Regions from separate parts of the Streptomyces sp. NPDC005494 genome, predicted to be linked through region 2. Evidence: riboswitches for the same ligand, from Rfam matches in the RefSeq annotation. Region 2 holds a riboswitch; each other region holds the start of a gene.

Region 1 (9,720 bases), on a different contig from region 2:
TGGTCGAGGTAGACCTCGAGGAGCTCCTTGAGCCCCAGGGTGAGCGGCTGCCCGTCGACGAGAGCCACGTTGTTGATGCCGAAGGACTCCTCCATCGGCGTCAGCTTGTAGAGCTGCTCCAGGACGGCCTCGGGCACGAAGCCGTTCTTGACCTCGATCACCAGGCGCAGACCGTGCGCCCTGTCGGTGAGGTCCTTGACGTCCGCGATGCCCTGGAGCTTCTTCGAGCCGACGAGGTCCTTGATCTTCGCGATCACCTTCTCCGGACCGACGGTGAAGGGCAGTTCGGTGACGACGAGGCCCTTGCGGCGCGCCGTGACGTTCTCTATGGCGACCGTGGCGCGGATCTTGAACGTGCCGCGCCCGGCGGCGTACGCGTCCTTGATGCCACCGAGTCCGACGATCCTGCCGCCTGTCGGCAGGTCGGGGCCGGGGACGAAGCGCATCAGGGTTTCGAGGTCGGCGCCCGGGTGCCGGATGAGGTGGCGGGCCGCGGCGATGACCTCGCCGAGGTTGTGCGGTGGCATGTTGGTCGCCATGCCGACCGCGATCCCGGACGCACCGTTGACCAGGAGGTTCGGATACGCGGCGGGAAGGACGACCGGTTCCCGCTCCTGGCCGTCGTAGTTCGACTGGAAATCGACGGTGTCCTCGTCGATCGACTCCGTCATCAGGGACGTGGCGTCGGCCATCCGGCACTCGGTGTACCGCATGGCGGCCGGCGGATCGTCGTTTCCGAGCGAGCCGAAGTTTCCGTGTCCGTCGACGAGAGGCAGGCGCATCGAGAACGGCTGTGCCATGCGCACCAGTGCGTCATAGATCGACGCGTCACCGTGCGGGTGCAGTTTGCCCATCACCTCGCCCACGACACGGGCGCACTTCACGTAGCCGCGGTCGGGACGCAGCCCCATCTCGTTCATCTGGGACACGATGCGGCGGTGCACGGGCTTCATGCCGTCGCGCGCGTCGGGGAGAGCCCTGGAGTAGATCACCGAGTACGCGTACTCGAGGAAGGAGCCCTGCATTTCGTCGACGACGTCGATGTCGAGGATCTTCTCCTCGAAGTCGTCCGGCGGCGGGGTTTTCGTGCTGCGGCGGGCCATCGCGGCTGCGACTCCTTCACAGATTCTGTCGGGCAACCTCAGGTTCTGACGCCGACCATTGTGGACCGCCGTACCGACAACCCCGACCTCGACCCGTCCGAAGCGGTCCCGAGGGCCTGTGCCGGGCCCGTGTTTACGGCAGCATCTACGACAACATTCACCCAGCGGGAACTTCGCCAGGTGCCCGTGCGCTTGCTTAGAGTGGCAGGTCCGGCAGGAAATCCTGTACCGATCGAAGGGACGTACATGCCCATGGGTCACACGGCCACAGCCCAGGCCGGTTCCGGCGGCTTGACGGCGACCGAGCACCGTCTGGCCAACGGCCTGCGCGTGGTGCTCTCCGAGGACCATCTGACCCCGGTCGCCGCGGTCTGCCTCTGGTACGACGTCGGGTCCCGCCACGAGGTCGCGGGACGCACCGGTCTGGCTCACCTCTTCGAGCACCTGATGTTCCAGGGCTCGGGCCAGGTCAAGGGGAACGGGCACTTCGAGCTGGTGCAGGGGGCGGGCGGTTCCCTCAACGGCACCACCAGCTTCGAGCGCACCAACTACTTCGAGACGATGCCCACGCACCAGCTGGAGCTGGCCCTGTGGCTCGAGGCCGACCGGATGGGCTCACTGCTCGCCGCGCTCGACGAGGAGTCCATGGAGAACCAGCGCGACGTCGTCAAGAACGAGCGCCGCCAGCGCTACGACAACGTCCCGTACGGCACCGCGTTCGAGAAGCTCACCGCGCTCGCCTACCCGGAGGGCCACCCCTACCACCACACGCCGATCGGCTCGATGGCCGACCTGGACGCGGCGACGCTGGAGGACGCGCAGGCGTTCTTCCGTACGTACTACGCGCCGAACAACGCGGTGCTCTCCGTGGTCGGGGACATCGACCCGGAGCAGACGCTCGCCTGGATCGAGAAGTACTTCGGCTCCATCCCCTCCCACGACGGCAAGCAGCCCCCGCGGGACGGCACGCTGCCCGCCGTCATCGGGGAGCAGCTGCGCGAGGTGGTCCACGAGGAGGTTCCCGCGCGTGCGCTGATGGCCGCCTACCGGCTGCCGCACGACGGCACCCGGGAGTGCGACGCCGCGGACCTGGCGCTGACCGTGCTCGGCGGCGGCGAGTCCTCACGGCTGCACAACCGCCTGGTCCGCCGTGACCGTACGGCGGTCGCAGCGGGGTTCGGGCTGCTCAGGCTCTCCGGCGCGCCCTCGCTGGGCTGGCTGGACGTCAAGACGTCCGGCGGCGTCGAGGTGCCGCAGATCGAGGCCGCCGTCGACGAGGAGCTGGCCCGCTTCGCCGAGGAGGGCCCCACGCCCGAGGAAATGGAACGGGCGCAGGCGCAGTTGGAGCGCGAGTGGCTGGACCGGCTCGGCACGGTCGCAGGCCGTGCCGACGAACTGTGCCGCTACGCCGTCCTGTTCGGTGACCCGCAGCTCGCCCTGACCGCGGTGGGCCGCGTGCTCGACGTGACGGCCGACGAGGTCAAGGAGGCCGCCCGGGCGCACCTGCGTCCCGACAACCGCGCGGTCCTGGTCTACGAGCCGGTCGAGCCGGCCGACGAGACGGACGGCACCGACGCGCACGAAGGGGCCGACAAGTGACCGACGCCGCCGTGACTGGAGTAGCGATGCAGTACCACCCGCAGCCCACCGCCGGCGAGGCCAGGCCGTGGGCCTTCCCCGCGCCCGAGCGCGGCGCCCTGCCCAACGGCCTGACCGTGCTGCGCTGCCACCGCCCCGGCCAGCAGGTCGTGGCCGTGGAGATCTCCCTCGACGCGCCCCTGGACGCCGAGCCCGAGGGCCTGGACGGCGTGGCCACGATCATGGCGCGGGCCCTGTCCGAGGGGACGGACAAGCGCTCCGCGGAGGAGTTCGCCGCCGAGCTGGAGCGCTGCGGCGCCACCCTGGACGCGCACGCCGACCACCCGGGTCTCCGGGTCTCCCTGGAGGTCCCGGTCTCCCGGCTGGCCAAGGCCCTCGGCCTGGTCGCCGAGGCGCTGCGGGCCCCCGCCTTCGCGGAGAGCGAGATCGAGCGCCTGGTCGGCAACCGGCTCGACGAGATCCCGCACGAGCAGGCCAACCCGGCCCGCAGGGCCGCCAAGCAGCTCTCCAAGGAACTCTTCCCCGCGACGGCACGGATGTCGCGTCCGCGCCAGGGCACCGAGGAGACGGTCCGGGGGATCGACGCCGCGGCCGTGCGCGCCTTCTACGACGCCCATGTCCGTCCGTCCACCGCGACCGCGGTCGTCGTCGGCGACCTCACGGGGGTGGACCTCGACGCCCTGCTCGCCGACACCCTCGGTGACTGGTCGGGCAACACCGCCCAGGCCCGCCCGGTCCCTCCGATCACCGCGGACGACACCGGCCGCGTGGTCATCGTGGACCGTCCCGGAGCCGTGCAGACGCAGCTCCTGATCGGCCGTATCGGGGCGGACCGGCACGACAGCGTGTGGCCCGCGCAGGTCCTCGGCACGTACTGCCTCGGAGGCACGCTCACCTCGCGGCTGGACCGCGTGCTGCGTGAGGAGAAGGGCTACACCTACGGTGTCCGGGCGTTCGGCCAGGTGCTGCGCTCCACCGCCCCCGGTTCCTCCTCCGGAGCGACCGGCGCCGCGATGCTCGCGATCAGCGGCTCCGTGGACACCGAGTCCACCGGGCCCGCGCTCGACGACCTGTGGAAGGTCCTGCGCACTCTCGCGGCCGAAGGGCTGACCGACGCCGAGCGCGAGACCGCCGTGCAGAACCTGGTGGGTGTGGCCCCGCTGAAGTACGAGACGGCCGCGTCGGTGGCCGGCACGCTCGCCGACCAGGTCGAGCAGCACCTGCCGGACGACTACCAGGCCCAGCTCTACGCGCGGCTGGCCGAGACCGGCACGGTCGAGGCGACCGCGGCCGTGGTCAACGCGTTCCCGGTGGACCGGCTGGTCACCGTGCTCGTGGGGGACGCGGCGCAGATCGCCGAGCCCGTCCGGGCACTGGGTATCGGTGAGGTGTCGGTCGTCAGCGGCTGAAAGCGGAGATTTCGCTTCGGGGCGTGACAGAACGGACCCCGGTGGGCACATGCCCGCCGGGGTCCGTTCGTCTGTCCGGTTTGGCATCGAAGATGCGTATATGCCCTGTGGGATGTGCGACATAAGGCCCTTTCCGTTTGGTTCCCCGAAGCGGCCCGACCTACCGTCAGCGCGGCTGTTCGTCAGACGTATGCCGCGCCCGCGGCGCCGGACAGTCATCGCCGAGTCCCCGTCAGGCGCGAGCCTGGGGAGCCGGGGACCCATGAAGTCCCTGGGGTGAATCGGGCACCCCCGCGCCTCGCACGAGACGCGGAGGGGCTCGTAGGAGACCTTCCTGCTCCGAACCCGTCAGCTAACCCGGTAGGCGAGAAGGAAGGAAAGGACCAGCCCTTACATGGCGTTCATCCGTGCCACCGGGAAGCACCGTGCCCCGAGCCGCCTGACGCGCAGGAGCGCCCACGTCGCCGGCATCGCGGCCCTGGCCACCACCGGCGTCATCGGCGCCACGGCCTCCCCGGCCCTCGCCGCGGATTCCGAGTCCGTCACCGCGAGCAGCACCGGTCTGACCCAGACCGTCTCCCTCGACCTCACGCTCGCCGCCCAGATCGACGCCCAGGCGGATGCTCAGCAGCACCAGGCCGAGGTCGCCGCCAAGGCGAAGGCGGAGGCCAAGGCGAAGGCCGAGGCCAAGGCGGAGGCGAAGCGCAAGGCCGAAGCCCGCGCCAAGGAGGCCCGCGCGGCCGAGGCCCGTGCGGCCCGCGCCGCCGAGCGCGCCCGGCTGAACGCCTTCCACCTCCCGGTCGCCGGCTCCCACGTGACCACCGGCTACAAGTCGGGTGGCGCGCTGTGGTCCTCCGGCAGCCACTCCGGAGTGGACTTCCAGGCGGCGTCCGGCTCCTCCGTGGTCGCGGTCGGCGCCGGTACGGTCGTCGAGGCGGGCTGGGGCGGTGCGTACGGCAACAACATCGTGCTCCGGATGAAGGACGGCACCTACACCCAGTACGGCCACCTCTCGTCGATCGGTGTCTCGGTCGGCCAGAGCGTCACCTCGGGCCAGCAGATAGGCCTCTCCGGCTCGACCGGCAACTCCACAGGCCCGCACCTGCACTTCGAGGCCCGGACCACCCCCGACTACGGGTCCGACATGGACCCGGTCGCCTACCTCCGCGCCCACGGCGTCCAGGTCTGACCGGTCTCCGCACGACGACGCTCCGCACGAAGTTCCCCGCTCGTCGCCGGAGTTCGGCACGAAGGCCCCGGCTCACCCGCCGGGGCCTTCGCCGTGCCCTGGCGGGTGCCCTCGGAGCATGCGCGGAAGTGTCCGACGGCCAAAAGCAATCCACGGATTCCACCCCGCCATCGGAAATTCCCGCGGATTGCAATAGAGTCACAGAACAGGCGTCGATCGGCCGCGTTTCGCGGGGATTAAGGCGGAGGTTCGGACATGCGCATTCCCGCGCATTCGGTATGCACGGCGATCCGTGACGACATCGTCTCCGGTGTCTTCGAACGCGGCAGCCGCCTCACCGAAGAGGTGCTCGCGCGACGTTACGGCGTCTCACGCGTCCCGGTGCGCGAGGCGCTGCGCACCCTGGAGTCCGAGGGGTTCGTCGTCACCCGCAGGCACGCCGGGGCCTGCGTCGCCGAGCCGACGGAGCAGGAGGCCGCGGACCTCCTGGAGATCCGCATGCTCCTGGAGCCCCTCGGGGCGGCCCGGGCGGCGCAGCGACGCACCGACGCCCACCTCAAGGTGCTCCGAGGCCTGGTCAGGCTGGGGCAGGAGCGGGTGCGCCGCGGCGAGGGGGAGGATCTGCGCTCGCTGGGCAGCTGGTTCCACGAGACGCTGGCGCAGGCGTCGGGCAGCCCCGCCCTGATCGCGCTGCTCACCCAGCTCCGGCACAAGATCACGTGGATGTACTCCGTCGAACAGCCCGCCCGCCCCGCGGACTCCTGGGCGGAGCACGGTGCCCTCGTGGACGCCGTGGCGCGCGGGGACGCCGAACGGGCCAGGGCGCTCGCCGCCCAGCACGCCGAGCGGGCCAGCGCCGCGCACCGGCTGCGCCGGCCGCCCGGCGGGACGGCGGGCGGCGTGCGGGTGAGGACTTCGCAACACCCCGTAAACATCGCGGGAGCACGTCATTAACAATTGCGCCGTATACAAAGAAGGTAATTGTCGCGGGGCTTTGTTTCTGCTGCCCTAATTCGGGTGCGAGGTGTGCCGCTGCCCGTTTGTGAAACAGAAAAGCCGCGGCTCCCGGAGAGGGGGTGCCGCGGCTTATCCGCAGAAAGGATTCCGGACCGGCCGGATTCAGACGGTCTCCGGGAGCTCCTCCAGCCCCTCGGCGACCAGCTTCGCCAGACGGTCCAGAGCGACCTCGGCGTTGTCCGCCTCGGAGGAGAGCACGATCTCCTCGCCACCCTGGGCGCCCAGGCCGAGCACCGCGAGCATGGAGGCGGCGTTCACGGGGTTGCCGTCCGCCTTGGCGATCGTCACCGGGACGCCGGAGGCCGTGGCGGCACGGACGAAGATGGAAGCGGGGCGGGCGTGCAGGCCCTCGGCCCAACCGACGTTGACGCGGCGCTCAGCCATGGTTCTGCCCTTCACGTATCAATGGTTGTCTAGACCAGTGTCTCATGCGGTGTGCACTGCCTGCTCTGGGCTCGCCGCCGGCCCGCGCACCGCCCGCCGGCACCCTCAGCGTGCCCCCGCCGCAATGCCGACGCGACCGGTGCGACGAGCCGTAGGCTTTGCCCATGGAGCCCTCGCCCTCGCCGGAGCAGAGTCCGCACCACGCGTACCCCGACCACTGGGAGGCGGACGTGGTGCTCCGTGACGGTGGCACCGCGCGCATCAGGCCCATCACCACGGACGACGCCGAGCGTCTCGTCAGCTTCTACGAGCAGGTGTCCGACGAGTCGAAGTACTACCGCTTCTTCGCCCCGTACCCGCGCCTCTCCGCCCGCGACGTGCACCGCTTCACCCATCACGACTACGTCGACCGGGTGGGACTGGCTGTCACGGTCGGCGGCGAGTTCATCGCGACCGTGCGCTACGACCGCATCGACGGGCAGGGCAGGCCGGCCTCCGCCCCCGCGGACGAGGCGGAGGTCGCCTTCCTCGTCCAGGACGCCCACCAGGGCCGGGGCGTCGCGTCGGCCCTCCTCGAACACATCGCGGCGGTCGCCAGGGAACGTGGCATCCGCCGCTTCGCCGCGGAGGTGCTGCCCGCCAACAACAAGATGATCAAGGTCTTCCGGGACGCCGGGTTCACCCAGCAGCGCAGCTTCGAGGAAGGGTCCGTCCATCTCACCCTCGACATCGAACCCACGGCGGAGTCCCTGGCCGTCCAGCGCGCCCGTGAGCAGCGGGCCGAGGCCCGCTCGGTGCAGCGCCTGCTGACGCCCGGCTCCGTCGCGGTCGTGGGCGTCGGACGCGCGCCCGGGGGAGTGGGCCGCACGGTGCTGCGCAACCTCCTGGGCTCGGGCTTCACCGGGCGCGCGTACGCGGTGAACACGTCCTTCGACGCGGGTCAGGAGAGCGTCGACGGGGTGCCCGCCTACCGTTCCGTGGGCGAGATCGGCGCACAGGTCGATCTCGCGGTCGTGGCCGTCCCCGCCGACCGGATCCCGCAGGCGGTCATGGACTGCGGAGAACACGGGGTCCAGGGACTCGTCGTCCTCTCCGCCGGTTACGCGGAGCAGGGCGCCGAAGGGCGGGAGCGGCAGCGCGAACTGGTCCGGCAGGCACGCTCGTACGGCATGCGGATCATCGGCCCCAACGCCTTCGGCATCATCAACACCTCCGCATCGGTCCGCCTCAACGCCTCGCTCGCCCCCGAGTCCCCGCAGCCCGGGCGCATCGGCCTCTTCACCCAGTCCGGCGCCATCGGGATCGCCGTCCTCTCCGGTCTCCACCGGCGCGGAGCCGGGCTGTCGGCCTTCATCTCCGCCGGTAACCGGGCCGACGTCTCCGGCAACGACTTCCTGCAGTACTGGTACGAGGACCAGGGCACCGACGTCGCCCTGCTGTACCTGGAGTCGCTCGGCAACCCGCGCAAGTTCACCCGGCTCGCCCGCCGCACGGCCGCGGTGAAGCCCGTGGTCGTGGTGAAGGGGGCGCGGCACAGCGGATCCACCCCGCCGGGCCACGCCGTCCCTGTCAGCCGGATCCCGGACGCGACGGTCTCCGCGCTGATGCGGCAGGCGGGCGTGATCCGTGTCGACACCGTGACCGAGCTGGTCGACGTGGGCCTGCTGCTCGCGGGCCAGCCACTGCCGGACGGGCCTCGGGTGGCGATCCTGGGCAACTCCGAGTCCCTCGGCCTCCTCACCTACGACGCCTGCCTCGCCGAGGGGCTGCGCCCACGGCCGCCGCGCGATCTCACCACGGCCGCCGGACCGCAGGACTTCCGGGACGCACTCGAGGATGCGCTCGCCGACCGGACCTGCGACGCGGTGATCGTGACCGCGATCCCGTGGGTGGGGGAGAACGGCGAGGCCGAGACCGGTGACGGCGAGACCCTGGCTGCCGCGCTGCGCGAGGCCGCGGCCGGCGGCCCGGCCAAGCCGGTGGCCGTGGTGCACGTGGAGATGGGCGGCCTGGCGGCGGCCCTCGCCGCCGCCACGAGCACGGCGGCGCCCCGGCCCCGCACGACCGCCCCCGGCACGACGCAGGAACCACGACCCGGACCCGAGTCCCCCGCGACGGCCCTGGGCGCCGTGGCGGAACCGGCGGCGCGGCTGCGGACGCCGGCGCCGGACGCAGCCCGTGCCACGGCCCCCGCCCGGGGGACGGGCGACACCGCGGCCACCGGCGATCCGGCACCGGCGGGTACGGGCGGCCCCGGCTCCTCCGCCGGCCGGATCCCCGCCTACCCCGCCGCCGAACGAGCCGTACGCGCCCTCGCCGAGGCCGTGAAGTACGCACAGTGGCGGCGCCAGGCAGCGTCCCCCGGCAAGGTTCCCGAATTCCTGGACGACACGATCGACGAACCGGGGGCCGCCGCGTTGATCGACACATTGCTGGGCCCCGGCCCCGACCCGCGGGGCCGCCCGCTCACCCCGGACGAGGCAAGCGAACTGCTCGCCCGTTACGGGATCGCCGTCCGGCCCGCCCTTCCCGCCCCGGATCCCGAGGAAGCCGTGGCTGCCGCCTCCGAGTTCGGCTACCCGGTGGCACTGAAGACCACCGCCCCCCATCTCCGCCACCGCGCCGACCTCGGTGGCGTCCGGCTCGACCTCGCCGGCGAGAACGCGCTGCGCCGGGCCTACGGGGAACTCACCGAGCTGCTGGGCACACCGGCCGAACTCCGCCCCGTGGTCCAGGCCATGGCACCCAGGGGGGTCGACACCGTCGTCAAGGCGTCGATCGACGCCGCCGCCGGCGCCGTCCTCTCCTTCGGGCTGGCCGGCGCGCCCTCCGAACTGCTCGGCGACACCGCGCACCGTCTCGTACCCGTCACCGACCGCGACGCTGCCGAGCTGATCCGCTCCATCAGGGCGGCTCCGGTGCTGTTCGGCTGGCGCGGGTCCGCGCCGGCGGACACAGCGGCGCTCGAAGAGCTGCTGCTGAGGGTGTCCCGGCTGGTCGACGACCACCCCGAGGTGGT
Region 2 (9,720 bases):
CCGCCGCGCAGTCCGGTGGTGACGAAGGGCTGCGGACGGTGATGCTGGAGCAGCGCTGGGTGGCCCCCGGCCAGATCGAGAACGACCTGCGCAAGGAGGTCCAGCTCCCGAAGCTGGCGCAGGCGCTCGGTGCCGATCTCCAGACCCCCGCCGGCCAGGCGGTCGTCGGGAAGGCGCTCACCGAGGCGTCGAAGGCCCTGCACATCGACGTCAATCCGCGCTACGGCAGCTGGGACGACGAGAAGGTCCAGCTGAGCACGTACAAGGCGCCGTGGATCACGCAGGTCACCACCTTCCAGGCGCAGGAGCCCGAGGCAGGCGCCTGACCCCGTCCGGCCGGAGGTAGGTTCGAGGCGTGAACGCTGAAGACCCCGGCCGTATCGTCCTGCTCACCGCCAGCCACCGGGTCGCGCCCGGACTGCTGTCCTGGCCCGCCTGGCAGACGCTGCACGCCGCCGAACGGGTGGTGTGCCCCGAGCGGGACCACCCGCAGCTGCCGTACCTGCGGGAGGCGGGCGTCGCCGTCGAGCACGCCTCCCCCTCGGCCGAGGAGCTGGTGGACGACTGCGCGGGCGGCCGGACCGTGGTGGTGCTGGTGGGCGGCGAGGGGAACCAGCCGCTCACCGACGGGCTGGCCCGCCTCGGCGGTTCCGGCCGCGTGCACATGCCGGACCTGGAGCTGCTGCCCGGTTCGTACGACCTGCCCGGCGCGCGCCTCCTGGACCTGGTGCAGGTCATGGACCGGATCCGGCTCGCGTGCCCGTGGACCTCGCAGAAGACCCACGAGGGCCTCGCGAAGTACGCCATCGAGGAGGCGTACGAACTGGTCGAGGCCATCGAGGACGGCGACAGGGACGAGCTGCGCGAGGAGCTCGGGGACGTGCTGCTCCAGGTCGTGTTCCACGCGCGCATCGCGCAGGAGGACCCGGAGGAGCCGTTCGGGATCGACGACGTCGCGGGGACGATCGTCGACAAGCTGATCCACCGGCACCCGCACGTGTTCGGCGACGAGACCGCCGAGACCCCGGAGGACGTCCGCGCGCACTGGCTGCGTACGAAGGCGATCGAGAAGCAGCGCGACTCCGTCACCGACGGGGTGCCGCTCGGGCAGCCGGGTCTGGCGCTGGCGGCCAAGCTCGGAAGCCGCGCCCGGACGGCCGGGATCGACGCCGCACTGCCCCAGGGGGACGGGGTCGGCTACCGGCTGCTCGCCCTCGCGGTGCGGGCCGAGCAGGACGGCATCGACCCGGAGGCCGCTCTCCGGGCCGCCGCCCGGGCCTACCGGGACGCGATCCGGGCGGCGGAAGGGCTCGGGGCAGGTCCCGATAGCGTCGAGGAGTGAACGACAGCCCCCGCACCGCCTCCGCGCCCGACGCCGCACCCGAACTCTTCACCTGGGAGTTCGCCACCGACCCGTACCCCGCCTACGCCTGGCTCCGGGAGAACAGCCCCGTGCACCGCACGCCGCTGCCCAGTGGGGTCGAGGCATGGCTGGTGACCCGGTACGCGGACGCCAGGCAGGCGCTCGCCGACACCCGGCTCTCCAAGAACCCGGCGCACCACGCGGGGTCAGCGAACGCCAAGGGGAAGACGGGTATCCCGGGGGAGCGCAAGGCGGAGCTGATGACGCATCTGCTGAACATCGACCCCCCGGACCACACCCGGCTGCGCCGGCTGGTGTCCAAGGCGTTCACCCCGCGCCGGGTGGTGGAGTTCGCGCCCCGCGTGCAGGAGCTGACGGACCGCCTCATCGACACGTTCGTGGAGGAGGGGAAGGCGGATCTCATCCACGACTTCGCCTTCCCGCTTCCCATCTACGCGATCTGCGATCTGCTCGGAGTGCCGCGCGAGGACCAGGACGACTTCCGTGACTGGGCGGGCATGATGATCCGGCACGGCGGCGGTCCGCGCGGCGGGGTGGCCAGATCGGTCAAGAAGATGCGTGGCTATCTCGCCGAACTGATCCACCGCAAGAGGGAGAATCCCGGTGACGACCTGATCTCCGGGCTGATCCGGGCGAGCGACCACGGCGAGCACCTCACCGAGAACGAGGCCGCCGCCATGGCCTTCATCCTCCTGTTCGCCGGCTTCGAGACGACCGTGAACCTCATCGGCAACGGCACCTACGCGCTGCTGCGCAACCCCTCCCAGCGCGCACGCCTGGAGCGGTCGCTCGCCGCCGGGGAGACGGACCTGCTCGCCACGGGCATCGAGGAGCTGCTGCGTTACGACGGGCCGGTGGAACTCGCGACGTGGCGGTACGCCACCGAACCCGTGACGCTGGGCGGACGGGAGATCGCGGCGGGGGACCCCGTCCTGGTGGTGCTGGCCGCCGCCGACCGGGACCCCGAGCGCTTCCAGGATCCTGACACGCTGGATCTCGCGCGGAGTGACAATCAGCACCTCGGATACGGACACGGCATCCACTACTGCCTGGGGGCGCCGCTGGCCCGGCTGGAGGGTCAGGTGGCTCTCGCGACGCTGCTCCGCCGCCTCCCCGACCTGCGGCTCGCTGCGGAACCTGCCGATTTGCGGTGGCGCGGCGGGCTCATCATGCGTGGACTGCGCACGCTTCCCGTGGAGTTCCGGCCGGGGCGCTCCGGCGAAGAAAGTGACAGCCTGTCAACTCCGTGACTTTCACGTGATCTCCGCTGCATCGACTTGTGACACACGTTCGAGTAGGGCTAGGTTCACCGTTCGACTCACCCGTCACATGTCAGTCACACGGAAGGCAATCCCATGGGCTCCGCGACCGGCAGACACCGTCGCCCTCGCCAGGCACCCGCCATCGTCGTCGCCGCAGGCGTCACCGGATCGGCCATCGCCATCCCGCTGCTGGGCGCGGGCGGCGCGCAAGCCGCCGAGGCCACGACCTGGGACCGGGTCGCGGAATGCGAGAGCGGCGGTATGTGGAGCGCCGACCTCGGCAACGGCTACTACGGCGGACTGCAGTTCTCGCAGGACACCTGGTCGGCCTACGGCGGTACCGCCTACGCGCCCCGGGCCGACCTCGCGAGCCGCTCGCAGCAGATAGCGGTCGCGGAGAAGGTGCTGGACGACAAGGGCCCGCAGGCCTGGCCCAGCTGCGCCGTGATCTCCGGGCTCGCCCTGGACGGGACGCTGCCGGGCATCGACCCGGGCGGCGAGCCGTCCGACGGGTCCACGGAGAGCCCGTCCCTGTCCGGGACCCCCTCGTCCAAGGCCTCGGCCCAGGCGGACGCGGCCAAGGGCACCGAAGGGAAGACCGAGGACACGTCCGAGGGCGGGACGGACGAGGCCGGCGGGGCCGACTCCTCGGCGAGTGCCGACGCCTCGCCGTCCGCCACCCCGTCGCCCGAGGAGTCGGAGACCGCCGGCACCTCGAAGGGGGACGCGGCGAAGGGCGGTAAGCACCGTGGCACGCCCGCGCCCGAGTCGAGCGCGGAGTCGGACCTGGAGGACGGGCGTGAGTCCGGTCGGCACGCCTCCCGTGGCGACGCGGACGCGCGCCAGGACGCGGACGGCTCGTACACCGTCCGTACGGGCGACAACCTCTGGGCGATCGCCGACGCGCAGGAGCTCCCGGGCGGCTGGCCCGCGCTCTACGAGGCCAACAAGGACGAGCTGGGCTCCGACCCGGACCTGATCCTGCCCGGCCAGAGTCTGGACCTCGACCTCACGGCGGAGGCAGAGGACACCCAGGACACGCAGGATGCGAAGGACGGTCAGGATGCCCAGGCGAAGGCCTCGGCGGACAACTGATCCAAAGCGGGAAAACGCCCCTGAATCAGGGGTAGTTCAGAGGCCTATGTCCACTTATGCGTAAGTGAGACATGGGTCTCTTTGCTGTCATCGGGGCGCCCCGTCCGTCCGGTCCGTCCATATTGGCTCCGACCTGCGCAAACGATCCGCGGCCCCGCACCAGTACGTGCTGATTAGCCGTTATGTCCATCTTTGAAAGTAGGGGTTGGGTGTGTTTACGGTCGGAGCCGCTCGCACCGCGGGCACCTTCGACCGTCACGCCGAATCCTGCCGTCGGCCGAAGGGGAACCGACGCGTAAAGCGCCGTAGGCAGGAGCGGGGGACCCAGGTAGGCGCCGGGCCCGGCCGTCGGAAGACGGGTACGGGTACGGCTCGGGGTGAAGTCGTCCGCGAGTGCGGGCGACCGGGCAACTCACAGGCCCGAACCCGACAGCTCACCTCGTAGGCGTCGGTGAGGAGAACCATGCTGCTTTCCAGCAAGGGCAAGCACCGTCGCCCGTCCAAGGCCGTCCGTGTCGCCACCCTGGCCGGTGTCGCCGGTGCCGCCGTCGCCGTGCCGCTGATGGGCGCCACCAACGCCTCGGCCGCCTCCGTCCAGACCTGGGAAGCCGTCGCCCAGTGCGAGTCCGGTGGCAACTGGTCCATCAACACCGGCAACGGCTACTACGGCGGTCTGCAGTTCTCGCAGTCCAGCTGGGCCGCCGCCGGCGGTACGCAGTACGCCGCCCGTGCCGACCTGGCCACCAAGAACCAGCAGATAGCCGTGGCCGAGAAGCTCCTCGACCTCCAGGGCCCGGGCGCCTGGGCCTGCGCCGGCGCCGGCGGCCTGACGAACGACGGCGTGGACCCGGGTGTCGACACCGGCTCCGGCACGGCCGAGAAGGCCCAGCCGGAGCGCACGGCCGAGCAGCCCGCCTCGCGCAGCGAGACGCGCACGGAGCCGAAGGCCGAGAAGACCGTCACGACCCCGACCGGCGAGAAGGTCGAGAAGGGTGACGGCGAGTACAAGGTGAAGGCCGGAGACACCCTCGGCAAGATCGCCGACGCGAAGAAGGTCAAGGGCGGCTGGGAGAAGCTGTTCGAGCTGAACGACGACATCGTCGACGACGCCGACCTGATCTTCCCGGGTCAGCAGCTCCACCTGAAGTAGCCGGGACCACCTGAAACGGTCAGGTCCCACCTGAGGTGGATCCGGGTCCCGCGCCCTGAAGCGGTACGGGTTCCACCGAAGCGGTACAGGTTCCATCCGGAGTGGTCCGGGGTTCCTCCTCCTGCCCCGGAGTCCCGGCCCGGCGCGCCCACCCCCCTGCGCGCCGGGCCGGGGCCGTGTCCGGCGCCGCGCAGGCGCCGCGGAACCGTCCACGCAACCCCCTCGGAACCGTCCACGGAGACCCTTCGGGGCCGGACGCGGCACCGCCGGGCGGCCCCGGCCGTCGGGGCCCGCGGGACGCGCCTTCGTTCAACTGTTGTAGTTACTTGCCAGTAAAATTCTGGAGCTTTGCCCGTAATGCAGGTCCTTGGGTCCTTTTTCGTCCCAGGGGACGGGCGGACGGCCGACGGATCAGGCAGAGCCGGTTAGGCTCGTGCCGCAAGGCCACAGTGACCCTGCACAACCAGTGTCAGATCCCAGAAGGAGATGCCTCGTGCCGTCCATCGACGTCGTCGTAGCCAGGGAAATCCTCGACTCCCGGGGCAACCCCACGGTCGAGGTCGAGGTTGGCCTCGACGACGGCAGCACGGGACGTGCTGCTGTTCCGTCCGGCGCCTCCACCGGTGCGTTCGAGGCCATTGAGCTTCGCGACGGTGACCCCAACCGCTACCAGGGCAAGGGCGTCGAAAAGGCCGTCCTCGCCGTGATCGAGCAGATCGGCCCGGAGCTCGTCGGTTACGACGCCACCGAGCAGCGCCTCATCGACCAGGCGATGTTCGACCTGGACGCGACCGAGAACAAGGGCTCCCTCGGCGCCAACGCCATCCTCGGTGTCTCGCTCGCCGTGGCGCACGCCGCGTCCGAGGCGTCCGACCTCCCGCTCTTCCGCTACCTCGGCGGTCCGAACGCGCACCTGCTGCCCGTTCCGATGATGAACATCCTGAACGGCGGCTCGCACGCCGACTCCAACGTGGACATCCAGGAGTTCATGATCGCGCCGATCGGCGCCGAGTCCTTCTCCGAGGCCCTGCGCTGGGGTGCGGAGATCTACCACACGCTCAAGAAGGTCCTGAAGACCAAGGGCCTGTCCACCGGTCTCGGCGACGAGGGCGGCTTCGCCCCGAACCTCGAGTCCAACCGCGCCGCCCTCGACCTCATCCTCGAGGCCATCAAGGAGGCCGGTTACGTCCCCGGCCGCGACATCGCGCTCGCGCTCGACGTCGCCGCGTCCGAGTTCTACAAGGACGGCGTCTACGAGTTCGAGGGCAAGTCCCGCTCGGCCGCCGAGATGACCGAGTACTACGAGGAGCTCGTCTCCGCGTACCCGCTGGTCTCCATCGAGGACCCGCTGTACGAGGACGACTGGGCCGGCTGGAAGGTCATCACCGACAAGCTCGGCTCCAAGGTGCAGATCGTCGGTGACGACCTGTTCGTCACCAACCCCGAGCGCCTCGCCCGTGGCATCGAGGAGGGCTCGGCCAACGCCCTGCTCGTCAAGGTCAACCAGATCGGTTCGCTGACCGAGACCCTGGACGCCGTCGAGCTGGCCCAGCGCAACGGCTTCAAGTGCATGATGTCCCACCGCTCCGGTGAGACCGAGGACGTCACCATCGCCGACCTCGCCGTCGCCGTGAACTGCGGCCAGATCAAGACCGGCGCCCCGGCCCGCTCGGACCGCGTCGCCAAGTACAACCAGCTGCTGCGCATCGAGGAGATCCTCGACGACGCCGCGGTCTACGCCGGCCGTTCGGCGTTCCCGCGGTTCCGCTTCGAGGGCTGACAGCCCGAGTCCGGGGCACCAGCCTCCGTCCGTCCCCGCATCCGGTCCCGTACCGTGTGCGGGGACGGACGTGCGTAACGGGGAGGCGTGAGACATGGCCGGGAAGGACCGCGACCGGTTCTCCACCGCGACCAGGCTGCGGCTGCTCGGTGAGCAGACGGCGGCCCGCGTCTACCGGTCCCAGAACCGCCGTCAGGCACGGCGGTCCCGGCTCACCGGCCGGGCCGCGTTCCTCGCGCTGATCGTCTGTTCCCTGGTGGTCGCCCTCGCGTATCCGATGCGGCAGTACATCTCCCAGCGCGATCAGATCGCCGAACAGGAGAGGCTCTCGCGGGAGGCGCGTTCGCGGACCGAGGAGCTGCGTGACGAGAAGGCGCGGCTCAAGGACGACGCGTACATCCGCCGTCTCGCGCGCGAGCACCTGCACTACGTGCTGCCCGGCGAGACCGGATATACGGTGGTCGACCCGGACGCGGCCGAGGTGCGCCGCGGCGAGCCGGGGGCGACGGGCCGGCCCTGGCACTCCAACCTCTGGGACGGCGTCGACAGCGCGGACCGGGAATGACCTTCCGGACGCGCCGGGCCCTCTTCCCGCACCGATTCATACAGTCCGACCGATGACATTCAAGGCAGGCATGGACACGCCCCCTCCGCAGACCGAATCCACCACGCCCACCGATGCGGACATCGCCGCGTTCGAGCTGCAGCTCGGCCGCCCGCCGCGCGGTCTGCGCGCCATCGCGCACCGATGCCCGTGCGGCAACCCGGACGTGGTCGAGACGCAGCCCCGTCTGGAGGACGGCACGCCGTTCCCGACGACGTACTACCTGACCTGCCCCCGTGCCGCGTCCGCGATCGGCACGCTGGAGGCCAACGGGGTCATGAAGGAGATGACCGAACGCCTGGCCACCGACCCGGAGCTGGCCGCCGCCTACCGGGCCGCGCACGAGGACTACATCGCCCGCCGTGACGCCATCGAGGTCCTGGAGGGCTTCCCGAGCGCCGGCGGCATGCCGGACCGGGTGAAGTGCCTCCACGTCCTGGTCGGCCACTCGCTCGCGGCCGGCCCCGGGGTGAACCCGCTGGGCGACGAGGCGATCGCGATGCTGCCGCAGTGGTGGGCGAAGGGCCCCTGCGTCACGCCGTGCGGCGAGTCCGACGCGTCCTGACCCCGTGCGGTCCACGTACAACCACAGGAGCCCCATGACCCGCGTTGCCGCCATCGACTGCGGTACCAACTCCATCCGCCTGCTCGTCGCGGACGCGGACCCCGCCACCGGACGGTTCACCGAGCTGGACCGCCGGATGCGGATCGTCCGGCTCGGCCAGGGTGTCGACCGGACCGGCCGGCTGGCGCCCGAGGCGCTGGAGCGCACCTTCGACGCGTGCCGCGAGTACGCGGACGTCATCAAGGAACTCGGCGCCGAGCGGATCCGGTTCGTCGCCACCTCCGCCTCCCGCGACGCGGAGAACAGCGCCGTGTTCGTCCAGGGGGTGCTGGACATCCTGGGTGTCGAGCCCGAGGTCGTCACCGGTGACCAGGAGGCGCAGCTCTCCTTCGACGGTGCCACCAAGGAGCTGGAGGGCAGCGACCACCTGGAGAAGCCGTATCTCGTCGTGGACATCGGCGGGGGCTCCACCGAGTTCGTCGTCGGCGACGACCGGGTGCGCGCCGCACGGTCGGTGGACATCGGCTGCGTACGCATGACCGAGCGTCATCTCGTCCAGGACGGCGTGGTCGTGGACCCGCCCACCCCCGACCGGATCGCCGCGATCCGCGCGGACGTCGACGCCGCCCTGGACCTCGCCGAGGAGACCGTGCCGCTCGCCTCCGCGGCCACGCTTGTCGGCCTGGCCGGGACGGTCACCACCATCGCCGCGATCGCGCTGGGGCTGGAGGAGTACGACTCGGAGGCGATCCACCACTCCAGGGTCTCCGCCGGGCAGGTCCGGGAGATCACCGCGAGGCTGCTCGCCTCGACGCACGAGGAGCGGGCGGCCGTCCCCGCGATGCACCCCGGCCGGGTCGACGTGATCGCTTCCGGGGCCCTCGTCCTGCTCGCGGTGATGGAGCGCACCGGAGCGGGGGAGGTCGTCGTCAGCGAACACGACATCCTCGACGGAATCGCCTGGTCCGTCGCTTGATCACAGGGTGGCGGCAGGCGCGGTGAGATGCCGCTCATACGCATTCCGGCCTGCACCTTTGAGCCCGCCGAGGCCCCTCCGGACCCGTCCGGAGGGGCCTTTCGCGAAGCGCCGCCACGAACTTCGTGAACTTCTTCACAAGGAATTCGGCCCCTCTGGGGGAAGTTCTTCCTCCGGAGGGCCGCACGAGTCGCCCACAGGGCCGTGCCGCAGTGATGCGGGGGTGTTGCGCGGGGGTGGCGGCGGTGTGTCCCGCGCTGCCGGTTCGGCTCGCCCGGCGCCTCAAGGGCCAGCTCACAAGCGGTGAACAACGTTCGCCGGGCCGCCGTGGTTCCCCGTCGGCGTCATGACCTGGGTCACGTGGGCGGCGAAGTGTAGCAGAGGGTCGCGCATACCTTGTGAAGGGGCTCACGAGCATGCCCCCCGAGGGGGGTGGATACTCGATGGCATGAGCACCACGGAGCGTCCCAGGATCCTCGTTGTAGGCGGTGGGTACGTAGGCCTGTACGCAGCTCGTCGCATTCTGAAGAAGATGCGGTACGGGGAGGCGACCGTCACGGTCGTCGACCCACGCTCGTACATGACGTACCAGCCCTTCCTCCCCGAAGCTGCTGCCGGCAGCATCTCGCCTCGGCATGTCGTCGTCCCGCTGCGACGCGTGCTGCCCAAGGCTGAGGTTCTCACCGGCCGTGTCACGACCATCGATCAGGACCGCAAGGTCGCCACGGTCGCGCCGCTCGTCGGCGAGGCCTACGAGCTGCCCTTCGACTACCTGGTCATCGCGATGGGCGCGGTCTCCCGTACCTTCCCGATCCCCGGCCTCGCCGAGCAGGGCATCGGAATGAAGGGCATCGAGGAGTCCATCGGCCTGCGCAACCACGTCCTCGAGCAGCTGGACAAGGCT
Region 3 (9,720 bases), on a different contig from region 2:
CTGCGCGAGCTGTCGTATCTCCTCGGTGAGGGCGAGGGTGCGCGCCTCGGCTGCCTTGAACTGGCGCTCGGCCAGTTCGGCGCGCGCCGCGGCGTGGTGCGACTCGCGCATGGCCCGGTCCGTGCGGACGGCCGACCATATGGCCGTCACGACGGCTGTCAGGGCCAGGATCCATGCCACCACGGCGTCACCGCGTCTCTGTTGTCGGGGACGGCCGGTGTCCCGCGCGGCGGCAGGACGTCGGGCCGTCGGGCCGGCCGGCCGTCATGCCGGCTCGTCGGTACACATCGTGCCGGTCTCGTGGGCGACGGCCGCCACATCGGCCATCACCTGGAGCACTTCGGGCAGCTCGGAGCCGTCTAGGTGACGGTATTCGCTGCCGATGGTCACCACCAGGCGCTCCGGCAGACCGAGTTCCGGGTGGCGGCCCTCCCGGATCACCCGGCGCGCGGCCTCCGGCGCGGGCACGCCGGCGGCGTGCAGGGCGTGGGCGCGCTCTCGTACGTACGCGAGGTAGCCGATGTGCTCGCGCACCCCGGCCGGGTCGAGCAGCGGGCCGTGACCGGGGACGATCACCTCGGCCCCGGTGGCCAGCACCCGTTCGCAGGCGTCGATCACATTGCTCAGGGGTCCCGCCCAGTGCACCGGGTGGTCCCCGGGCTGCCGCGCGGTGGAGGCGAAGATGATGTCGCCGCTGAACACCGCGCGGTGCGCGGGAAGATGGACGATCAGGTCACCCGTGGTGTGGGCGGGCGGCAGGGAGGACACCTGGACCGTGTGCTCCCCCAGGGTCAGTTCGAGCTCCCCGGTGAAGTAGGTCGTCGGCAGCACCTGTTCGGTGGCGGACCAGTCGAAGGCCCCGAAGTGACGCCCGAGATACGCGCCGAGGGGCGTCGCCGGGTCGCTCCCGCTCACGAGCGCGTGCTGCTGCCGCGGCGTGGGGTCGTAGTGGATGTGCTCCCGGGCCTCCCGGGTCGCGATGATCTCCGCGTGCGGGAGCACGCCGGCACCCCAGAAGTGGTCGCCGTTGGCATGGGTGACGATCACGCGGTCGACGCTCACCCCGTCGGGCAGGCGCTTGGTGCTCTCCGCCAGGAACTGCCCCGCCAGCAAGGGGTCGTACGGGGCGTCGATCCACAGTGCGCCGCGCCGCGACACGAGAAGGCCGCAGTTGGCCAGGCCCCAGCCCCGCTTCGGCGGCAGCCAGGCGTACAGGCCCCCGCCGAGGTCAACGACGTCCCCCACCGTGATCGGCATGGAGCGATTATGCCGACCGGGATCCGGCCGCGCGTTCGAACTCGGCCAACATATGGGCACCGTGACGCAAAATCGCCCCTTCACCCGGGTCGGGGCGCGGTTCCGGTGACCGTCCGGGGTCGCCACCGATCGTCCGGTCGGCGGGTTTTCGGCTGGTTTGCCGCCTGCTGGGCGGCATGTACCCCTCTGTGCTCGCAGCGCGCTACGCCTACCCAGCCTGGAACAGCGGAACCGGATCGAGCCGACTACCCACTGAGCATGGCCGAAAACCGCCGTACCACGGATCGCCGAACTGAAGGCCATTTGCTTGTTTCTGCTCGATTGCCCCATGTAACATGCAGAATTGAACAAAGTGGCGACGATTTCCCCCAGTCCACCCCTCAGGTGCGAGCAGCAGTGGAAGCGGAGTGCGCACATGTCCCATGTGGAGAACGAGACGGCGAGTCAGCCGGAGTGCTGGCGCCGCGCCGCGGAGGTCGCCGTCGGCCGGACGGCGGCACCGGCACTGCCCGCCGCCGGTGAGCGCGTCGCCGTGGTCGGCTGCGGAACGTCGTATTACATGGCGCAGGCCTACGCCGCGCTCCGCGAGGCGTCCGGGCAGGGCGAGTCGGACGCCTACGCCGCTTCGGAGTTCCCCTTCGGCCGGGTGTACGACCGGGTCGTCGCCCTGACGCGGTCCGGAACGACGACGGAGGTACTCGGCCTGCTGAGCCGGCTGCGGGGCACCACGCGGACCGTCGTGGTGACCGCCGATCCGCACACTCCGGTGGAGGGCGCGGCGGACGAGATGGTCGTCCTCGACTTCGCCGACGAACGGTCCGTGGTGCAGACGCGTTTCGCGACCACGGCGCTGACCCTGTTCCGCGCCCATCTCGGGCTGCACACGGACCAGGCGGTGCGGGATGCGGAGACCGCGCTGGCGCAGCCGCTGCCCGACGGGGTTCTGGAGTGCTCCCAGTTCAGCTTCCTGGGGCGCGGATGGACCGTCGGGCTCGCCAACGAGGCGGCGCTCAAGATGAAGGAGGCGTCCCTGTCCTGGACGGAGTCCTATCCGGCGATGGAGTACCGCCACGGTCCCATCAGCATCGCGACGGCCGGAACCGCGACGTGGATGCTCGGCGCCGCGCCGGAGGGGCTGGCGGAGCAGGTGCGGTCGACGGGCGCGCGGTGGGTGGAGAGCACGCTGGACCCGCTGGCCGACCTGGTCCGCGTCCAGCGGCTGGCGATCGCCCGCGCGGCGGCCCGCGGTCTCGATCCGGACCTGCCGCGCCATCTGACGCGTTCGGTGGTGCTGGACGGAGCGGCGGAGGTCTGAGCACGCGTCAGGGCATGCCGCGCACCGGGCCGGCGGACAGCCCGGTGCGCGCCGTGACCGTGCGGGTCAGTCCTCTTCGAAGTAGGTGTCCAGCACGGCGTCCAGTTCCGCCGTCCACTGCTTGAGGCTGCTCCGGGCCCCCGCCTCGACCTCGGCGTTGAACCACCGGCGGCTCGACAGGTGGACGGTCACGGTGAACCGGCGTCCGAAGCGGCCCGTCTTGACCTCGACCGCGCCGATCTCGGCCCAGTCGAACTCCGCTTCCTGGTCGTCCAGCCGGAAGCGGACACCCTCGGCGTCGACCCGGATCGACCCGCGCCGGTCGCTGACCTCGAAGACGGGACCGTCCGCGCCGTCGCGCGCGGCGCCGGCCTCCACAGCCGCCTCGTCCTCGGAAGCCGCTTCCTCCTCCGCGGACGCCTCGCCACCGGGCGCCGCCGGCTCGGCGTCGGTCACCTCGGCCACGTCGTCCGCGTGCACGACGGCGTCCTCCGGGTCCCGGACCTCCTCGGACGCCTCCGCCTTCTCCGCCCCCGTCCGGGCGGCAACTGGGGCCGTCAGGCCGGGGATGTACGCCGGGTCTGTCCCCGCGGCGAACTCGGGCTTGGTGTTCGAATCTATGCGCTGCTCCACGGCGGGCAGTATGGACGACGAACCTGTACGAGACCAGTCGCCCGGCCGCCGGCTGCCCGTGGTTCCGCGCCCACGGCCGCCCGGGGGCAGGCCCGGGAGCGCGCACACGGACGACGGGTGGTGCGGGTTCCGCCGAACCCGCACCACCCGTCGGTGATGTCCCTCTGTCCCCGCCGTCACGCCTCGCGCGTCAGCAGGTCACGCATCCGCGAGGCTCAGTAGGCCCCGAAGACGTTGTCGATCGAGCCGTACCGGTCGGCGGCGTAGTTGCACGCGGCGGTGATGTTGGCGACCGGGTCGTAGCTGTCCGTCGACGTGCCGGGCACGTGGTAGGCCTCGAAGGTCGGGTCGATGACCTGCAGCAGGCCCTTCGACGGGATGCCGGCGGCGGCGTTCGAGTCCCAGTTGTTGATGGCCTGGGGGTTGCCCGAGGACTCGCGCATGATGTTGCGGTGGATGCCCTCGTAGCTGCCGGGGATGCCGTGCTCGGCCATGATCGCGAGCGACTCCTTGATCCAGCCGTCGAGGTCGTTCGTGTACGCGACCGGCGCGGCGGCCGGAGCAGCCTCGGCGGGTGCGCCCTGCGCGGCGACCGAGGTGCTCGTGCGCTCCGAACGGTCGGCGCGCTCGGCACTCTGCTCGGCACGGTCGGCGGCCTTGTCGGCCTTCTTCTCCGACGTGTCGGCCGACTTCTTCTCGGCCTTGGCGCCTATGGCCAGCTTCAGACCGGGGTGAATGAGGTCGGGGTTTTCGCCGACAGCCTTCCGGTTGTCCTCGTACAGGGCCTTCCAGCCACCGTTCACGGAATGCTCGCGAGCGATCTTGGCGAGAGTGTCGCCCAAGATCACGGAATAGGTGGTGGAGCCGGACTTCTGTGCGGCAATTCCCTTACCGGTCACGGAAGTCGACGCCGCCGCCTTTTCGACGGTGGAGGCGGCCGGGGCGGCGAACGCACCGGTCGCTCCGATGACAGGGAGGGCGAGAGCGCCCGTGGTCACGACGATGATGCCGCGAGTCAGCGAACTGGTCCTGGAACGACGGTACTTACCGTTTTCGGGCATGCTGGATTTCCTCTCCGCCGCCTACGAAGTGAGCTGTCGGGTTCGGACTGGAGATGCCCGGCCGCATAGAGATGCGACTTCACCCCGAGCCGATCCGGATACCGGATCGGCGCTTACCTGGGTCCCCCGCTCCTGCCGTACGAGAAGTGGTCGGGTAACCGGACGGCGGCAGGATTAGGCGTTCCATCCGGAGTGATGGTGACCGTAGGCGAGGAATAGCGAAAGGAACAAGCCCGATCTCGTGATCAAAATTCGCCCGCAAGATCGATTCTTCGGAATTCGTGTAATCCATCGCACATTGCGTCGGCCATTCTTCTTGGCACAGAAGGGAACCGGCCGCTCCGCGCGGGCGTCCCCGAGGTGACCAGTGACGCTGGTCACGGAGTCCGAAAAGGGCGTTTTGCTCTCCCTTGAAGGTCCCCAGGTCACACGAAATGGCCTTTTATGGATTACGGGACTAATTCCAAGAAAGTTGCCTAAATCGGGCATAAGGCTCACAACGCGTACCCGCGGGCATACCAGCTGAGTCTGTGTGGAATCGATCCAGCTATGACCGACAACCCGTACGCCTCGTACCCGCGGATCACCGTGCTGCCCGTCCAGCCCGGTGACCCGCCCTTCCGCATCGTCGAGATCGACGGCGAGGTCATCGGCCGGGCGACCGCCATGACGGACGTGCTGATCGCGGCTGCCGCAGCAGGGATCCACATCCACGATCTCGACGATCCGGCCGTCGTGAGGTGGGTGGGCGGCGGCAAGCTCAGCTGGCGGCCGCACTGACGGACCGACTGCGGTCGGGCCGCACTGACGGGCCGACTGCGGTCGGGCCGCACTGACGGGCCGAGTGCGGTCCGGCCGCACTCACGGACCGACCGCGGTCCGGCTCGAGCGGTGCGCCGAGTCTCAGAAACGCCCGGCGCGATACGCATCTGCCAAGTGCCGAACGCCAGAGCATTGCAGATGCGAGCCACAGCCCCATATCGTGTCGCACATGCAGTCCTACACCATCGGGCAGGCCGCGCGTCTTCTCGGCGTGAGCCCGGACACCGCCCGTCGCTGGGCGGACGCCGGACGTGTCGCGACCCATCGCGACGACAGCGGGCGCCGCCTCATCGACGGCCGCGACTTGGCCGCGTTCTCGGTCGAGGTCGCCCAGGTCGGCACGGGCGAGGAGGAGGTCCCCTACACCTCGGCGCGCAACGCCTTCCCGGGCATCGTCACCGCGGTGAAGCTCGGTGACGTCGCCGCCCAGGTGGAGATCCAGGCGGGGCCGCACCGGCTCGTCTCCCTGCTGACCCGCGAGGCGGTCGAGGAGCTGGGCCTCGAGGTCGGCATGCGGGCCACGGCCCGCGTGAAGTCGACCAGCGTGCACATCGACCGCACCTGAAGCCGTACACGTCCGCCGGCGAGTGGCGGCCCTCACCGAGGAGTTCCCTCCGATGTCTCTCCCTCCCACCGGCCGCCGGGGCGTCGCCGCCGCGTCGACCGCGGCGCTGCTGTTCACCCTCGCCGCGTGCGGCGGTGACGACGGGGACAAGGACGCCGCGGCCCCGAGGACCGAACTGACCGTGCTGGCCGCCTCGTCGCTCACCGATGTCTTCACGACCGCCGAAGCCGCCTACGAGAAGGAGCACCCCGGCACGAAGCTGACCTTCTCGTTCGCCGGGTCGCAGGAGCTCGCCGCCCAGGTCCGTCAGGGCGCGCCCGCGGACGCCCTCGTCACCGCCGACACCCGGACGATGGACGGTCTGGAGCCGGAGACCGGCACCCCGACCGTCATCGCGAAGAACCGCCTGGTCATCGTCACCGGTGAGGGCAACCCGGAGAAGGTCCAAGGTCTCCCGGACCTGGCCGATCCCTCCCTCAAGGTGGTCCTGGCCGCCCCCGAGGTGCCGGTGGGCCGGTACGCGGAGCAGATCCTGGACGCCCAGAGGATCGAGGTGAAGCCGGTCTCGCAGGAACCCAACGTCCGCGCCGTGCTCAGCAAGGTCGAGCTCGGCGAGGCGGACGCGGGCCTCGTGTACCGCACGGACACGACGGTGGCCACCGACAAGGTCGACGCGGTCGACATCCCGGACGCGCAGAACGCGATCGCGTCCTACCCGGCCGCCACACTGAAGTCGTCCGAGCACGCAGAGGCCGCTGCCGCCTTCGTCTCCTGGCTGTCCTCCCCGGAGGCTCAGAAGATCCTCCAGGACGCGGGCTTCCAGAAGCCGTGACCGAAGGCAGCCCCAGGGAACCGCGATGAAACAGCTCCGCACCCGCCCGTCGGGCCCCCGTGCTCCCCTCACCCTGGCGGTCCCCGCGCTGCTCGCCGTCGTGTTCCTGATGCTGCCGCTGGCCGGCATCCTGGCGCGTACCTCCTGGGGCGAGCTCGGCACCCATCTGACCGGCCCCGCGACCACGCAGGCCCTGAGGCTGTCGCTGCTGGTGTCCGGCTGGGCGCTGGGGCTCTCGCTCGTGCTGGGTGTGCCTCTGGCCTGGCTGCTGGCGCGCGTCGACTTCCCCGGCAAGGCCCTCGTACGCTCGCTCGTCCTCCTCCCGATGGTGCTGCCGCCGACCGTCGGAGGCGTGGCGCTTCTGCTCGCCTTCGGGCGGCGCGGCCTGCTGGGGCCCTGGCTGGAGGAGACCTTCGGCATCACGCTGCCGTTCCACACCTCGGGGGCGGTGCTCGCCGCGACGTTCGTCGCGATGCCCTTCCTCGTCATCAGCCTCGAAGGCGCGCTCGGAGGTCTTCATCCGCGGTACGAGGAGACGGCGGCCTCCCTGGGTGCCTCCCCCGTCCGGGTGTTCTTCACCGTGACCCTGCCCATGGTCGCGCCCGGACTGGCGGCGGGCGCCGCGCTGACCTGGGCGCGGGCGCTGGGCGAGTTCGGCGCCACCATCACCTTCGCGGGGAACCTGCCGGGCACCACGCAGACCCTCCCGCTCCAGGTGTACCTGCTGCTCCAGGACTCCCCCGAGACGGCCACGTCCGTGTCGCTGCTGCTGCTCGCCATCGCCATGGCGGTGCTCGTCGCGCTGCGCGGCCGATGGGCCGGCGCACCCCGGAAGGCCGGGGCCCCGCGCCGCCCCGACGACGGGCCCGAACCCGGACCCGAACCGGAACCGGAACCGGCAGCCGGACCGTCCGCGGAAGGACCGCCCCGGGAGAGGTGGCCCCTGCGCGCCGAGGTCACGGGCTTCGACCAGCTCACGATCGAGGCGGAACCCGGTACGACGATCGCCGTCGTCGGGCCCAACGGGGCGGGCAAGACGACCCTGTTGCGCGCGCTGCTCGGCCTCACTCCCCGCGCGCACGCGGAGTTGCGCCTGGGCGGCACCGACACCGGGAGCCTGCCCCCGCACCGGCGGGGTGTCGCCTGGGTGCCCCAGGACGGTGCCCTTTTCCCGCATCTCTCCGCCCTGGCCAACACCGCCTACGGGCTACGCGCCCACGGGGTCTCCCGCGCCGAGGCCCGGGCGGACGCCCGGCTCTGGCTCGGCCGGCTCGGCGTCGGCCACCTCTCCGCCCGTAAGCCGGCGCAGCTCTCGGGCGGCCAGGCCCAGCGTGTCGCACTCGCCCGCGCGCTGGCCGCGCGCCCGCGCCTCCTGCTGCTGGACGAACCGCTCGCCGCTCTCGACCAGACGACACGCGCGCGCGTGCGCCACACGCTGCGCACCCATCTCGCCGGTTTCGGGGGCGTCTGCCTGATCGTCACGCACGACCCCGTGGAGGCGGTGTCGCTGGCCGACCGGGTCCTCGTCCTCGACGAGGGCCGCGCCCTTCAGGACGCGCCGCCCGACGAGGTCACCCGCCACCCGCGCTCCCCCTGGGTGGCGCGGATGCTGGGCCGCAACGCCTGGCCCGGTACGGCGACCGCGGACGGCCTCCTGCTCTCCGGCGGCGGGAGTCTCGTCGCGGCGGAACCGCTGCCCGCCGGGACCCCAGCACTCGCCGTCATCGGTCCCGAAGCCGTCTCCGTGCACCGCGACAGGCCGAGCGGCAGCCCGCGCAACGTCTGGCCCGGCACCGTACGCGAGATCACCGCCAGCGGCAGTCGGCTGCGGGTCCTGGTCAGCTCGGCGGAGGCGCCCGACCTCGTCGCGGAGATCACCCCCCAGGCCGCCGCCGAACTCGGTCTGGCCGACGGGGTGCCGGTCTGGACGAGCGTCAAGGCGACCGAGGCGACGCTCGTCCCACGGTGACCGAAGCCCGGCGCGCCCACCGGCGAGGGCCTCCCTGCGTCAGCCCGGCCGCGGTTCGGCCATTCGGCCAGGCGGCGGCGTGAGTCCATCAGCCCGGCGGCGGTTCTGTGATTCCGCCCGGCGGCGGCGTCAGTCCATCAGTCCGGCGGCGACCGTCGCGCCCAGCTCCCAGCACGCCTCGGTGTCGGCCTTGCCCGGTGCACCTGTGACGGTCACGGCGTCGGCCGTTCGGCGCCAGCCGAGCCCGGTCGTGATGGACTCGATGCCGCGTACGGCGCCGGTGACGTCGTTGCCCCCGTGGACGTAGTAACCGAAGGGCCGCCCCCGCGTCCCGTCCAGGCACGGGTAGTAGACCTGGTCGAAGAAGTGCTTCAGGGCGCCGGACATGTAGCCGAGGTTCGCCGGGGTGCCGAGCAGGTAACCGTCCGCGGCGAGCACGTCGGAGGCCGTGGCGGCGAGCGCCGCCCGCCGGACGACCCGTACGCCCTCGATGTCGTCCGTCGTCGCCCCCGAGACGACGGCTTCGAACAGGGCCTGGCAGTTCGGCGAGGGGGTGTGATGCACGATCAGGAGAGTGGCCACACCCCCGAACCCTGCCGCCCCGGCCCGCCGGAAGCAAACCGGAGGAGGGCGGCCGGCCCCACCGGGGTCCTGGGTCAGTCCACCGCGCGGAATCCCCGCAGCCGCAGGCTGTTGCCGACGACGAAGACCGAGGAGAGAGCCATGGCCGCTCCGGCGATCATGGGGTTGAGCAGACCTGCCGCGGCGAGCGGCAGGGCCGCCACGTTGTAGCCGAAGGCCCAGAACAGGTTCGAGCGGATGGTGCTCAGCGTCCTGCGCGAGAGCCGGATCGCGTCGGCGGCGGCCCTGAGGTCTCCGCGTACGAGCGTCAGGTCGCCGGCCTCGATCGCGGCGTCCGTGCCCGTGCCCATGGCGAGCCCCAGGTCCGCCTGAGCGAGCGCGGCAGCGTCGTTGACGCCGTCGCCGACCATGGCCACGCTGCGTCCTTCCGCCTGGAGCCGCTTGACCACGTCGGCCTTGTCCTGCGGCATGACCTCGGCGACGACCTCGTCGATGCCCACCTCGGCGGCGACGGAGGCGGCGACCGCTCGGTTGTCACCGGTCAGCAGGATGGGCGTCAGCCCGAGACCGCGGAGCCGCCGGACCGCCTCCGCGCTGGTCTCCTTGACCGCGTCGGCGACCTCGATCAGCGCACGGGCCTCACCGTCCCACGCCACCGCGATCACGGTCCTGCCGGCCTTCTCG

What was found. Region 2 has a riboswitch for cyclic di-AMP ahead of ACFYQ6_RS27710 (transglycosylase family protein). Riboswitches for the same ligand answer to the same signal wherever they lie in the genome.
Positions count from the first base shown of each region.
Region 1: linked by a shared signal. The riboswitch ahead of ACFYQ6_RS15805 (M23 family metallopeptidase) and the one ahead of ACFYQ6_RS27710 (transglycosylase family protein) in region 2 are both predicted to bind cyclic di-AMP.
Region 3: linked by a shared signal. The riboswitch ahead of ACFYQ6_RS15255 (transglycosylase SLT domain-containing protein) and the one ahead of ACFYQ6_RS27710 (transglycosylase family protein) in region 2 are both predicted to bind cyclic di-AMP.

Region 1 covers NZ_JBIAJR010000004.1:475,821-485,540, reverse strand. Annotated here, with positions in the region: gene ACFYQ6_RS15820 (DNA topoisomerase (ATP-hydrolyzing) subunit A) at 1-1,103, opposite strand, end outside; gene ACFYQ6_RS15815 (pitrilysin family protein) at 1,350-2,702, shown strand; gene ACFYQ6_RS15810 (M16 family metallopeptidase) at 2,729-4,111, shown strand; cyclic di-AMP (ydaO/yuaA leader) riboswitch at 4,321-4,492, shown strand; gene ACFYQ6_RS15805 (M23 family metallopeptidase) at 4,506-5,300, shown strand; gene ACFYQ6_RS15800 (GntR family transcriptional regulator) at 5,556-6,254, shown strand; gene ACFYQ6_RS15795 (HPr family phosphocarrier protein) at 6,420-6,701, opposite strand; gene ACFYQ6_RS15790 (GNAT family N-acetyltransferase) at 6,866-9,720, shown strand, end outside.
Region 2 covers NZ_JBIAJR010000010.1:282,002-291,721, forward strand. Annotated here, with positions in the region: gene ACFYQ6_RS27690 (SurA N-terminal domain-containing protein) at 1-326, shown strand, start outside; gene ACFYQ6_RS27695 (nucleoside triphosphate pyrophosphohydrolase) at 356-1,342, shown strand; gene ACFYQ6_RS27700 (cytochrome P450) at 1,339-2,634, shown strand; gene ACFYQ6_RS27705 (transglycosylase family protein) at 2,740-3,741, shown strand; cyclic di-AMP (ydaO/yuaA leader) riboswitch at 4,033-4,204, shown strand; gene ACFYQ6_RS27710 (transglycosylase family protein) at 4,205-4,891, shown strand; gene eno (phosphopyruvate hydratase) at 5,385-6,671, shown strand; gene ACFYQ6_RS27720 (septum formation initiator family protein) at 6,766-7,236, shown strand; gene ACFYQ6_RS27725 (DUF501 domain-containing protein) at 7,307-7,840, shown strand; gene ACFYQ6_RS27730 (Ppx/GppA phosphatase family protein) at 7,875-8,816, shown strand; gene ACFYQ6_RS27735 (NAD(P)/FAD-dependent oxidoreductase) at 9,265-9,720, shown strand, end outside.
Region 3 covers NZ_JBIAJR010000004.1:329,999-339,718, forward strand. Annotated here, with positions in the region: gene ACFYQ6_RS15235 (ATP-binding protein) at 1-183, opposite strand, end outside; gene ACFYQ6_RS15240 (MBL fold metallo-hydrolase) at 265-1,257, opposite strand; gene ACFYQ6_RS15245 (SIS domain-containing protein) at 1,673-2,572, shown strand; gene ACFYQ6_RS15250 (hypothetical protein) at 2,639-3,205, opposite strand; gene ACFYQ6_RS15255 (transglycosylase SLT domain-containing protein) at 3,421-4,266, opposite strand; cyclic di-AMP (ydaO/yuaA leader) riboswitch at 4,272-4,457, opposite strand; gene ACFYQ6_RS15260 (hypothetical protein) at 4,816-5,046, shown strand; gene ACFYQ6_RS15265 (molybdopterin-binding protein) at 5,258-5,653, shown strand; gene modA (molybdate ABC transporter substrate-binding protein) at 5,706-6,485, shown strand; gene ACFYQ6_RS15275 (ABC transporter permease) at 6,511-8,454, shown strand; gene ACFYQ6_RS15280 (NAD(P)H-dependent oxidoreductase) at 8,584-9,036, opposite strand; gene ACFYQ6_RS15285 (heavy metal translocating P-type ATPase) at 9,111-9,720, opposite strand, start outside.